Regions from separate parts of the Shewanella sp. SM32 genome, predicted to be linked through region 3. Evidence: predicted binding sites of a transcription regulator. Region 3 holds the regulator's gene; each other region holds the start of a gene.

Region 1 (4,197 bases), on a different contig from region 3:
TTATCTGGCTTATTTAGAATTGCACCAGCCCAACGGTGCTCAATTGATATTGGGTGACAGTACTGATAGAAAGGAATTACAACAAGTTCTACAGCAATGTGCGCAGGCAATAGACTGTAAATTTCAGGATTTTAGTAACACCACTCAAAAATCACTTCCCAAAGGTAGTGAATTTAATTTCATGCGGGTACTGGTTCTGCTGGTTATATTTATTTTGTTGAATATTTTATATTTTTTGTTCGTTCTATAAATGCCCAGTCATCCAGCCTAAAAAGTTAGGCTGGATGTCCTCCACAACGATCACTCATCTTGCTCTGTGGTTTCCTGATAAGGAACAAACACTTTAAGAGATGCTGGCTGGACTTCAATAGTGAGATCCGCTGGCTCAAATACTTCACCATCAATCACATATTTACACTTAGGCTGGCTGCTGATGGTGACCTTTTTAGCATGGGCATGATGGACTTTACTTGCACTCGCTTGTTGATCTCGCACATTTTTATTGCCTTCTTTTACCCATCCTGCAATCGCTAATTCAGCGAGGCTAAGCAACTGCTCTTTGGGTTCATCGCCAGCATCCAACCAAGTAATGTCGAGCAAACCGTCGGTCATGTTTGGTTCGCCATCGCCCTGCGCCAACACGCTGGTAAACGGTGCGGCATTGGCAACGATTAGGCTATGGGTCGTCAATGTTGTGGGTTTTGCATCATCTAAGCTGAGCTGGATGGTTAAAGTGATATCGGCATTCACTGCGCGCCATAAGCCATCGAGGTAGGCAAACTGGCCGAGGGCATTTTTACGCTCACGGTTTGCGGATTCAATCATTTGTTGCTCAAACCCTATGCCCACAAGCAACAACACTAACGCCTCATTACAACGCGCGGTATCAATGGCTTGGCAATGCCCTTGAATAATATTATCCAGCGCCTGAGAGATAGGAATAAGCTTACTGCCTAAACCAAAGAGGGCATGGCTGAGGGCATTAGTTGTGCCAAGAGGAATGATGCCTAAGACGATATCCGTATCAACGATTTGAGAGGCCACTTCAGTCACAGTACCATCGCCACCACAGGCGATAATGATATCAGCGCCTGCATTACGGGCTTGCTCGGCGAAGATATTTGCAGTTTCGTCTGCTGTTGTGAGTTTTAAAGTCAGGTCAAAATAGGCTTTGAGTTCATCTTTGATTTGCTCGCTGTATTCTTGCCATTTCCCGCCACCAGAGACTGGGTTGGCGATAATCCACGCCACTTTGTGGATGTTAATTTTCCCTTGACTGAGCATGCGATCGAGCGCGCGTAATTGCCATTTGTTTAAGCCAGCGGTTTTGCGAATTTGCTTTATCTGCTGCAGTACTTCGGCGAAGTGCTGTTGTTTATCTTTACAAACCAAATAAGCGGCGAGTACCAGCACTGAGCGGCCACGACCCATAGCACAGTGGATGAGTACCTGTTTATTGGCGCGCACTTGGCGGTGCAGCCAGTTAACGGCTTGATTGAGTTGGGCGCTGGTCGGTACGCTATGGTCGAGGATGGGAATATTTAAATACTCGATATGATCTTCAAATTGCGACCAATCTAAGCCATCAAATTCAGCGGTGACATCCAGAATGGCAGTGATCTTATTGGCTTTAATCGTTTCCAGATCTGCGGAAAAGAGTCTACAGCCGAGATACAGATGTTCATCAATCCTCTGCATGGGCGGTACTGAATCGTATTTTCTGGCCCAGTGGTTATAGAGTCGACTGCCTAATAAAAAGGGAATAAAACCCCAACGAATATACCAAGGGATAGTGCCATCTTGGCGTTTTCTAAAAATACTGGCGAGATTAAACCAATAGGCTGAACCGACTAAAAACAGTGACAGACTTGTCCATGCACAAATGAAAGTGAGCAGGGGAGAAGTGTCTGTTACTGCAAAATAGGCTAACAATACTGCACCTGCAGTGTACAAATATTTGATGTGGATCTTCGTTAGCATGCAAGCCCTCCAATGCCATTGTTCTTGGTTAAAATCGTTGCACTTGAATGGATAGATGTCGAGATGAGAGATGCAGAAATGAGCGAGTCTAAACTAAAAGGGTGGCAGTAGACGAGTCTATTGCCATCCTAAAGTCAGGTTTGTTTAGCACTTAGTATCTTTAGCTTTAACACCTTCTTTGACTTCTTCACAGGCATCTTCGATGGCGTTACCTGTATCAGTCATTACTTCATCGATTTTTTCGCCCGCGTCTTCGGCTTTGTTATCACTACAGGCCGTTAAACCTAGGGCGAGTAATAATGCGAATGCTGCACTTGTCATCAGGGTAAATGGTTTCATATCTATCTCCTTTTCTAAAAAAATTATAGTCGCGGTGATTTACCCTTAAGGGTATTGATCAGCAGAGAAATCACTAATAACACAATAAATATGAAGAAAATGATTTTCGCTATTCCCGCCGCTGCGCCAGCAATCCCAGCAAATCCTAACAACCCGGCAATCACGGCAACAACTAGAAATACTAATGTCCAACCTAGCATAATAACCTCCTGCCCTTGTATTAATCCTTCTCATGACCGTTTGTGTCACTTGTAAGGTAACGGCTAATGGCTCTTACTTGATTGCGATCTTAATGCCAACTTTAAAAATTTTAAGTAGTTAATTGATTTTAAATATAATTTAAATCATTTTATTTAAAATGGTGTGAGTGAATTAAAAGAGGGGTAGGCAATTTTTACCTAAGCTTCGGTAAGAGTTTCAGCCTAATACGTTGAATCAAAGACTGTGAGCTGATGTCGTTCATAAGTAAAGACAAATAAAAGCCGACACTGTGAGTTTGTGTCGGCTTGAAGATATTATGATCTTATAATACAAGATGATAGGAGCTAAATACGTTTAAAAACGATTTAGCGGTTTCCAGCGCTGCAGGCTAACTGGAATGCTCGCGCCTTGGGATAACAGCAAGTTAATGCGGGATTGATATGCTGCGCCCACCATTAAATGTTTGGCTAAATCCACCGCATTACGGGCCTTATAGTCATCTAAATAACTGCCTTTCGCCCAAGCATTAAATGCGCCGAGCGCTGGGCCTGCCCAAATTTGGTAATCCATTTCGCGGCCGATTTCGCCTGTGTTTGACCAGCGGCTAGACAGACCCAAATACCAGCGGAAAATCAGCGCCATCTTACGTTTTGGGTTATCTAGTGCACGCTCGATTTGCTTAGGATCGCGCTCGTTAAAGTGGGCGACAGTGCCCGCCCAAATATCATCGAGTGATGAACGGAACACTTGCTCTTCGAGCTTTTTACGCTCGTCCGCAGGGATGGCATCAATCGAATCGTAACGGGTGTAGATCTCATACAGCTTATTGGCGCGCATCGGGAACAGAGTGCCGCGCTTAACCACTTGTAATTTCACGCCCATTTCGAACATATCGGCGGCAGGCGCCATAGTTACATCGGCCATTTCTGTGGTGGCGAGTAACTTACGAGTGTGTTCACTCGCGCCCGCTTCGACGCAGGCTTGGTTGATTGAACCTGTGACGATAAAGGCCGCGCCCATGTTGAAGGTGGCTAATGCTGCATCGGGTGTGCCGACGCCGCCGCCAGCACCTACGCGGATAGGCGTTTTGTATTGATACTTAGCTTGGATTTCATCTTTAAGCGCCAAAATCGTCGGTAATAGCGTGACTAATGGACGATTGTCGGTATGGCCGCCGGAGTCGGCTTCGGCTGTGATGTCGTCTGCCATGGGCACCAGTAATGCCATCGCCATTTGGTCTTGGCTGATAAGGCCGTCACTCACTAATTGCTGGAGGATTTTGGCCGGCGCCGGCTCCATAAACTTAGTCGCGACTTCGGTGCGGCTGATTTTGGCTATGACTTTGTTGCCAATGACTATCTCGCCATGTTCGTCGCGGCTCAAACCCGCCGCGCGGTAATAGACGATTTGCGGCGTTAAACCTAAAAATGCCGAGGCTTCGACCGTGCGCACTTTATGTTTTAAAAACAACTCAACGCTGCCGCGCTCTAATGCGGGCTCGCTTGGGCTGTGAATTAAGTTAAAAGCATAAGGACCATTGGGAAGCGCCGCTTGAATGCGGGTAATGGCCGCTTCAACGCGGGATGGAATTAACCCCGCCGCGCCAAACGAACACAAAATGCCCGCTTGACCTAGCGCGATAACCAGTTCTTCCGAGGCAATACCGTTGGCCATGGC
Region 2 (4,197 bases), on a different contig from region 3:
TGCAACATCTGTTCCAACTCTGGCGCCAAAGTAATGACGGGGATTTCGAGCTCTGGGCCTGAGATTTCCTGAACTATCATACGTTTCAAAGCGATACGCACAGCGGCAGTCAAGACTTCAGTGTCATTACTCTTAGTGCCATATTCTAACAAAGTTTGCACTATAGTACGCAAGTCTCTAACTGAAACCCCTTCATTTAATAGGTTCTGCATCACTTTTACGACATGTCCTAGTGGCATGATATCTGGAATAAAGCCATCAACCAGCTTAGGTGAGTGTTTCGCAAGCATATCCATCAGTTGTTGCACTTCTTCGTAGCCTAACAACTTAGCGGCATTATTTGTGAGTAATTGACTAATATGAGTTGCAACAACAGTGGCGGCATCGACGACGGTATAACCTAATGTTTGTGCGTGCTCACGTAACTCAGGAGCGATCCATACCGCTTCTAGGCCAAAAGCGGGATCGCGCGTTTCGATACCATCGAGTTTGCCATAGACTTGACCAGGGTTGATCGCCAATTCGCAATCATGACGAATATCTGCCTCTCCGACGACGACGCCCATTAATGAAATGCGATACGCATTAGGCGATAAATCTAAGTTATCGCGAATATGCACCGCGGGCACTAAGAAGCCTAGTTCCTGAGACAACTTTTTACGCACGCCTTTGATACGGCTTAGTAACTCGCCACCTTGGCCCTTGTCTACCAGAGGGATCAAACGATATCCAACCTCAAGACCAATAGTGTCAACATGATGTACATCGTCCCAACCTAGCTCTTTAGGCTCTTTATCTTGTCTTTCTATTGGACCCGATTTCACTTGTTCTAGCGCTTTAAGACGTTTGTTTTCATTTCGTTTATAAACAAAATAAGCTGCACCAGCCGTCATAAAGGCAAAGCTTAAAAACGCCATGTGCGGCATACCAGGAACAATACCCATGACAAACAGGACTCCGGCGGCGATACCCAATGACTTATGACTGTCAAACATCTGACTCATCATCATTTGGCCCATATCACCTGACTCGTTTTGACGAGTCACCATCAAGGCTGCGGCGATTGACAATAATAGACCAGGGATCTGCGCCACTAAACCATCACCGATAGTCAGTAAGGTATAAATTTCAACCGCTTCAGAGAAACTTAAGCCATGCTGCACAATCCCTATGATGAAACCACCTACGATGTTGATCACTAAGATCATGATACCGGCAATCGCATCCCCTTTAACGAATTTGGACGCACCGTCCATCGCACCATAGAAATCGGCTTCACGGGTCACTTCGGCACGGCGTATTCTCGCTTGATCTTGGTTTAAGGTTCCAGCATTTAAGTCAGCATCGATTGCCATTTGCTTACCAGGCATAGCATCCAAGGTAAAGCGGGCACTGACTTCTGCGATACGACCAGCACCTTTAGTCACCACCGCAAAGTTGATGATAATCAAAATGATAAATACCACTAGACCAACGGCATAGTTACCACCGATCACCACAGAACCGAAGGCTTCAATCACCTTACCCGCGGCATCACCGCCATTATGACCCTCAAGTAAAACCACACGAGTAGAGGCAACGTTGAGCGCAAGGCGTAATAACGTCGCCACCAGTAACACAGTTGGGAAGGCAGCAAAATCTAAGGGTCTATCGGTATAAATAGCCACCAGCAATACGATGAGAGCTAACGCAATGTTGAATGAAAAGAGTATGTCTAATAGAAATGGAGGGATAGGTAAAACAATCATGGCCAATGCAGCAAGCACAACCACCGGCGTGCCAATGCCTTTAAAAGTGCTGAGCCTAATTTGTTTTACTTGACCAAGAGTCGCTTTAACATCCATTCGCTATAACCTAAACTTTGACGTGTAATAGCATGAAGCAAAAAACGCGCCAACAAGATTAAAGCCATTAATGAAGGAAAGATATGTACTGTGACTGATTGATATACATAAAATTAGCCATAAAAAAACAAATGAACTCGACATCATCAGCTTTGCCAATGACTACCATCTGAGACTAGTGGTTCAATATTTCAATTCATCTGGTATAGGTTGATTGAGTGGGACAGGAATAGGTTTACGGCCGCGTCCTTTTTGATATTGGCGCAGCTGGAATACATAAGCCAAAATCTGTGCGACAGCAGTAAACAAACCTTCAGGGATCTGCTGATCTAACTTAGTCGTATGGTAAATAGCCCTTGCAAGTGGTGGGGCCGAGACAATCGCAATATTGTGCGCGCGGGCAATCTCACGTATTTTAAAGGCCACATCATCAACACCTTTCGCTATCACAAAGGGAGCCGCAGAGCGCTGCACATCGTATTTAATCGCAACGGCAAAATGCTCAGGGTTAACGACAATCACATCGGCATTTGGCACTTCAGCCATCATTCGACGCTGCGCCAACTCGCGCTGTAACTGCCGTACTCGCCCTTTGACTTCAGGCTTCCCTTCAGTATCTTTATACTCATCTTTTACTTCTTGTTTGGTCATCTTAAGTTGTTTGTTGTGATTCCAAAGTTGAAATGGCACATCTATGACAACAATAAACAAAATCGAGGAACATAACAGGATAAACATCCAAACCAACAAATCTAATGCATGGTAAACATTACCAGGAAGATGATCGCTAGACAGCAACATGATGTCATTGAAATAGAAACTTAATAAAAAATAAGCAGAAAACGCTACTACCGAAAATTTAGCAATGCCTTTGGTGAGCTCAACCAGAGCCTGCACGCCAAACATGCGTTTAAAACCAGCAAGGGGACTCATTTTACTGGCTTTTGGCATCATAGCTTGGGTCGAAAAATTGATTCCTCCAAGAGAGACGTTACCAATAAACGCAACAACCACAATCAGTAGCATAATTTTAGCCATGGGCCAGGCTATTTCACTCGCAACAACACCCCACACGTTGAACATTTCATTAGTATCAAAAATTTGCGCCCTATCCATGGTAAATACAATTTCAAACACCCGAGTTAGGCTAATGGCCAAACTCGGGCCTAGCATATAAAACCCACATGCCGCCGAAATCAATACCGCTGCAGTCCCGAGTTCTTTCGAACGTGCAATTTGTCCTTTTTCCCGCGCCTGTTCTAGACGCCTCCCCGTGGGTTCCTCTGTACGTTCGCCACTTGATTCTTCAGCCATGGGCTTCTCCTAATCCCATCATATCAAGCCATCAGCGTTACATTGGAGCGCTAACATATCGCAAAGCAGCACTTGAGCCGTCGACCATACTTCATCGAAGTGCGCCATTACCGGTGTTAGGGTTAACCACAGAATAAACAGTCCACCAATCATAGTGATCGGAAAACCAATAGAGAAAATATTCAATTGCGGCGCGGCGCGGGTCATGACCCCGAAGGACAAGTTGACTAATAACAAGGCGATAATCGCAGATATCGACATAGTGAGTGCCGCACCAAACATATACGACCCCCAATCAGCCAGCGATCGATAACTTGTCAGTGTTAAGCCTTGATTAGAAATCGGCAAAGTTTCAAAGCTTGCCACTAGCATACGGATCATCAAAAGATGGCCATCCACAGCTAAGAAAATCAATGTCGCCAATAAAAGAAAAAAGTTACCAATAACGGGTGTTTGTTGGCCAGAACCGGGATCAACCATAGAGGCAAAGCCTAAACTAGTCTGCATACCAATGATCTGTCCGGTGAGCACAAAGACTTGCATCACCATTTGAGTCACAAATCCCATGGCAACACCGATTATAATTTGCTGCGCCGTGATGAACACTGCGCTTAACGAAAATAAATCCACATTTTGAGTTGGAGGAAGAACGGGTGCTATCGCAAAGGTAATTGCCATCGCCAATAATAAACGCACTCGAGTTGGTGTCGTTGCCGCCCCAAATACTACCATGACCATCAACATGCTCGCGACGCGAAACAATGGCCAAATATAAGCAGCAATGGTTTGCATTAAGGTATCGAGCAGCAGCTCCATCGCGTTAGCCTATCACTTGAGGAATGCGATTCACCATCTCGATGAAAAAGTCCATCAGGGTTTCAACTAACCAATGTCCCATAAACATTAGGCCAAAAAGTGTCACTAACAAACGCGGAAGGAAACTTAAGGTTTGCTCGTTAATAGAAGTCGCCGCTTGAAACACAGCAACAATTAACCCAATTCCCAGCCCAGGCAACACAATAGCAGACACCATCATAAC
Region 3 (4,197 bases):
GCTCGAGGTGCGGCAGCCAAGTCTCCAGTAAATTTTCGATTTGCCAGATGAACTTATTAACCAGTGGTTGACGATTTAAGAACTCAGCTACGGGTTCATCTAAGCCAGTCAATGGCCGCAGCGCCAACTCCCAGTGGGGATTGGGCAGGAAGCGCACATCGAACATAAAGTCGGCTTCGGTGGGCATTCCGTGCTTAAAGCCAAAGGACTCGAAGTTGATCACGAGTTCTTTATCGACACTACCAAGGAGAATTTGTCTGACTTGGTCGCTTAAATCATAGATATTCAAATTCGACGTATCTATGTAGTGATCGACCAGTTTTGACATAGGCTCGAGCAGTTTCCCCTCCAGCTTTATCGCTTCTTGCAAAGAGACTCGGCTCTTCGACAAAGGATGCAAACGGCGGGTTTCGCTGTAACGCTTGAGCAGAATTTTATCGCTGGAGTTAAGGAAGAAGCTCGTTAACTCAGTATCTGGAGGTAGGCTAGCGAGTTGTTTTACTAAGACCTTATCCTGCTCAGGCATGTTACGCACGTCGACACTGATGGCGACGAGATCGTTTCTGCCTTTGAGTTGCTCAAGCAAACTGCCAATCAATGGCAAGGGAAGGTTATCGACACAATAATAGCCGAGATCTTCGAGTACCCTAAGGGCGACAGATTTGCCTGAGCCTGAGCGGCCCGACACTATGACCAGTTTCATCCAGTGATTACCTGATAGAGTTCCGTTTCATCATGCGTCTTGCGTAATTGCTTTAATATTTGCTTGTCGCTCAGCTTTTCGGCCATGCAAGACAAGGTACTTAAGTGCTGCTGACATTGGTCTGCAGGCACCAGTAGTGCAAATAAAATATCAACAGGTTGCTTATCGATAGCATCAAATGCTATCGGCTCTTCACACTTAATTAGTATGGCAATGGGCTGATCTATATCGGCTAGTCGACCATGTGGAATGGCGATGCCGTTACCTATACCTGTGCTCCCCATCTTTTCGCGCGCCACTAGGCTTTCGAATATCTCTTGAGATGAGAGGGTCGGGTACTGGGCAGCGACTAAGTCGCTGATGAGTTCCAGTACCTTTTTCTTGCTGCCCGGAGTGGCGCAGGTAGTGCACTCCGGCCGCAGTATGGTACAAAGTTCCATTATTAGTGTTTTGTTAACTTCTCTTTGTGTTTAATAACCTGACGGTCAAGCTTGTCAATCAGGGCGTCTATAGCGGCATACATGTCAGCATGCTCTGAAGTAGCAAAAACTTCACCACCTATGAGGTTTATTCTCGCTTCGGCAATCTGTTGCATTTTCTCAACATTGAGCACAACGTGCACATTATTGATCTGTTCGAAATGGCGTTCAAGTTTTGAAAACTTTTCTTCTACATATGCACGTAACGATTCGGTAATTTCGACATGGTGTCCACTTAGGTTTATTTGCATAGAAACGTCCTCCGATATCCACTGTAGGTTATAAACTTTTACGCTGATTAGAAGGTGGAATAAGCATAGCCTCTCGGTACTTCGCAATGGTTCTGCGGGCTACGTTGATCCCTTGTTCTGCCAGAAGTTGTGCCATCTTACTATCGCTTAATGGTTTTTTCTGGTTTTCCGCTGCCACCAGTTTCTTTATAAAGGCTCTGATTGCTGTGGATGAGCACTCACCACCATCGTCAGTACCGACGTGGCTAGAGAAGAAGTATTTTAGTTCAAAAAGTCCCTTAGGGGTATGCATGTATTTTTGAGTTGTGACCCGTGAGATGGTGGACTCATGCATTTCTACCGCTTCGGCAATATCGTTAAGCACCATAGGCTTCATGGCTTCTTCACCATACTCAAAGAAACCTTGCTGATATTGCACTATGCAATTAGCAACTTTAAGCAAAGTATCGTTACGGCTTTCTAAGCTCTTAATAAACCATTTAGCCTCTTGCAGATGGCCGCGAATAAATTGGCTATCGGCTTGGTTTTTGGTACTGCGTGCCATAGAAGCATAATGTTGATTTACATTGATTTTTGGCATGCAGTCAGGATTAAGCTCAACGACCCAGCGGCCATTTTTCTTCGACACAGACACATCTGGGATAACGTATTCGTCATTATTGGGCGTGATCAACAAACCTGGGCGAGGATTGAGGGTTTGGATAAGTGCTATACCATCCCTTAATTCATCTTCTTTTAATTTAGTCTTACGCATCAATAACCTAAAATCACGGGCGGCGATCAGATCTAAATGATCTTTGATCAGCATACGGGCGTTTTCTAGGTTGGGAGTATCAGCGGCGAAATGCGACAGTTGGATCAGCAGGCATTCACTTAAATCGCGGGCGGCAACGCCTATGGGATCAAAATGCTGAATACGCTTGAGTACGGCTTCGACTTCGTCAAGCTCAACTTCAGGATTGCCCATGGCTTCGAGAATTTCTTCAGTGCTTTGGGTGAGATAGCCCTGATCGTCGATGGCATCAATAATGGCGGTGGCAATGGCTAAATCGGTTTCAGAAAACGGCGTGAGGTTTTTTTGCCATTCTAAGTGTTCGTACAAACCTTCACTGGTCTCGCCTTGGAAGGGCATATCGTCTTCACGACTGCCGCCGGGGCCTGAGTTTGGGGAGGCGGTAAACACTTCATCCCATGTGGTGTCCATGGGGAGCTCATCGGGCATGGATTCTTTGGTTAGCGACTCTGCCGTATCTATGGTGGAGCTGTCTTTTTCTGGTGGCAGAGTGCTAGATTCACTGAAATCCGTATCGGATAGCGTTTGGTTTACAGGGGTTTTAGTGGCGTCGAATTGATCCTCTTCCAGCTCGAGAAGGGGATTAGAATCTAATGCTTGCTGGATCTCTTGCTGCAGTTCTAATGACGACAGTTGCAACAGACGTATAGCCTGTTGTAGTTGTGGCGTCATGGTTAACTGTTGACCCAGTTTGAGCTGGAGTGACGCTTTCATGTTACCGCTGATCCCTACGTTATTATTGTTGGATGAGGTCGCTTATTATCATTTTGAGTGAAGCCCAATGGCGGTATAAATTGCCTCCATTGGCTTCGCTCGATTAACTATAGCCTGAATTGTTCACCTAAGTACACAGCCCTAACTTGCTGATTGTCTAAGATCTCTGCTGGAGTTCCTTCGGCAATCAGGTTTCCGTGACTCACAATATAAGCATGTTCACATACATCTAATGTCTCGCGGACATTATGGTCTGTGATCAGTACGCCAAGGCCGCGACTTTTGAGTTGTTCGATAATCTTCTTGATGTCGATAACCGAAATAGGATCGACGCCGGCAAACGGTTCATCGAGCAAAATGAACTTAGGATTAGCGGCTAAAGCCCGCGCAATTTCGACGCGACGACGTTCGCCACCCGACAATGACATGCCTTGGCTGTCACGGATGTGGGTGATATGAAACTCTTCGAGCAGATGTTCTAGTTCTTCTTCTCGTTCTTCGTTTTTAAGTTCTTTACGAGTTTGCAGTACGGCCATGATGTTGTCATGAACAGTTAGCTTACGAAAGATACTGGCTTCCTGCGGTAAGTAACCTATGCCTTTGCGGGCACGCAGATGCATAGGATCTGCGGTTAAATCATCATCGTCGATAAAGATATGCCCCTTATCGCTCTTCACTAGCCCGACAACCATGTAAAAGGTCGTGGTTTTACCGGCACCGTTTGGACCGAGTAGGCCAACGACTTGACCGGTTTTTACCGTCAGACTGACGTCTTTAACCACTTGGCGACTCTTGTAACTTTTTGCCAGATTTTGTGCTCTTAAGGTGATTTGGGTCATTTAGAGTCCTGCTTTTTTACAGGTTTATCCGCTGGAGCATCTGATTTAGCATCATCTTGATAGTTTTCTGGCTGAATAATAGTGATCACGCGATCGTCACCACTGCCAGTACTCTCGGCCATCAATTTCTGTTGAATCATGTTATAGCGGATTAAATTGCCTGTAACTTGGCTACCCGCTTGATCTAATGACGCCATACCTTTCAGAGTTAAGGTGCGGCTTGCCATATCGTAACGAATTTCTTTCGCGCTCGCCGATGCAGGACGGCCATCGTCTAATATCTGGCTATACGTAGCAGGGTTGCCTGTGGCGACTAAAGTTTTGCTATTTTCACCTTCAGCGGAAAATGCACGCAGTTCATTTGCTTGGATTTTTATTGAGCCTTGGGTAACTTCCACCGGACCAAAGAAGATGATCT

The links. The regulator sigma-54, encoded in region 3, starts transcription at its own class of promoters, with help from an activator protein. The targets are predictions, from matches to a motif close to GTTGGCACGNNNNTNGNNT.
Region 1: L5M10_RS02150 (DUF1328 family protein) is a predicted target of sigma-54. The motif match lies at 2,601-2,619, and genes of this name have one in related genera.
Region 2: flhA (flagellar biosynthesis protein FlhA) is a predicted target of sigma-54. The motif match lies at 1,880-1,898, and genes of this name have one in related genera.

What each region holds. Positions count from the first base shown of each region.
Region 1 covers NZ_JAKKRO010000003.1:119,623-123,819, reverse strand. The annotation lists gene L5M10_RS02165 (hypothetical protein) at 1-250, shown strand, start outside; gene L5M10_RS02160 (diacylglycerol kinase family protein) at 301-1,980, opposite strand; gene L5M10_RS02155 (hypothetical protein) at 2,125-2,319, opposite strand; gene L5M10_RS02150 (DUF1328 family protein) at 2,343-2,519, opposite strand; gene pfaD (eicosapentaenoate synthase subunit PfaD) at 2,875-4,197, opposite strand, start outside.
Region 2 covers NZ_JAKKRO010000013.1:19,261-23,457, reverse strand. The annotation lists gene flhA (flagellar biosynthesis protein FlhA) at 1-1,844, opposite strand, end outside; gene flhB (flagellar biosynthesis protein FlhB) at 2,028-3,158, opposite strand; gene fliR (flagellar biosynthetic protein FliR) at 3,177-3,974, opposite strand; gene fliQ (flagellar biosynthesis protein FliQ) at 3,979-4,197, opposite strand, start outside.
Region 3 covers NZ_JAKKRO010000024.1:49,576-53,772, reverse strand. The annotation lists gene rapZ (RNase adapter RapZ) at 1-703, opposite strand, end outside; gene ptsN (PTS IIA-like nitrogen regulatory protein PtsN) at 700-1,143, opposite strand; gene hpf (ribosome hibernation promoting factor) at 1,146-1,433, opposite strand; gene L5M10_RS11765 (RNA polymerase factor sigma-54) at 1,462-2,940, opposite strand; gene lptB (LPS export ABC transporter ATP-binding protein) at 3,048-3,779, opposite strand; gene lptA (lipopolysaccharide transport periplasmic protein LptA) at 3,776-4,197, opposite strand, start outside.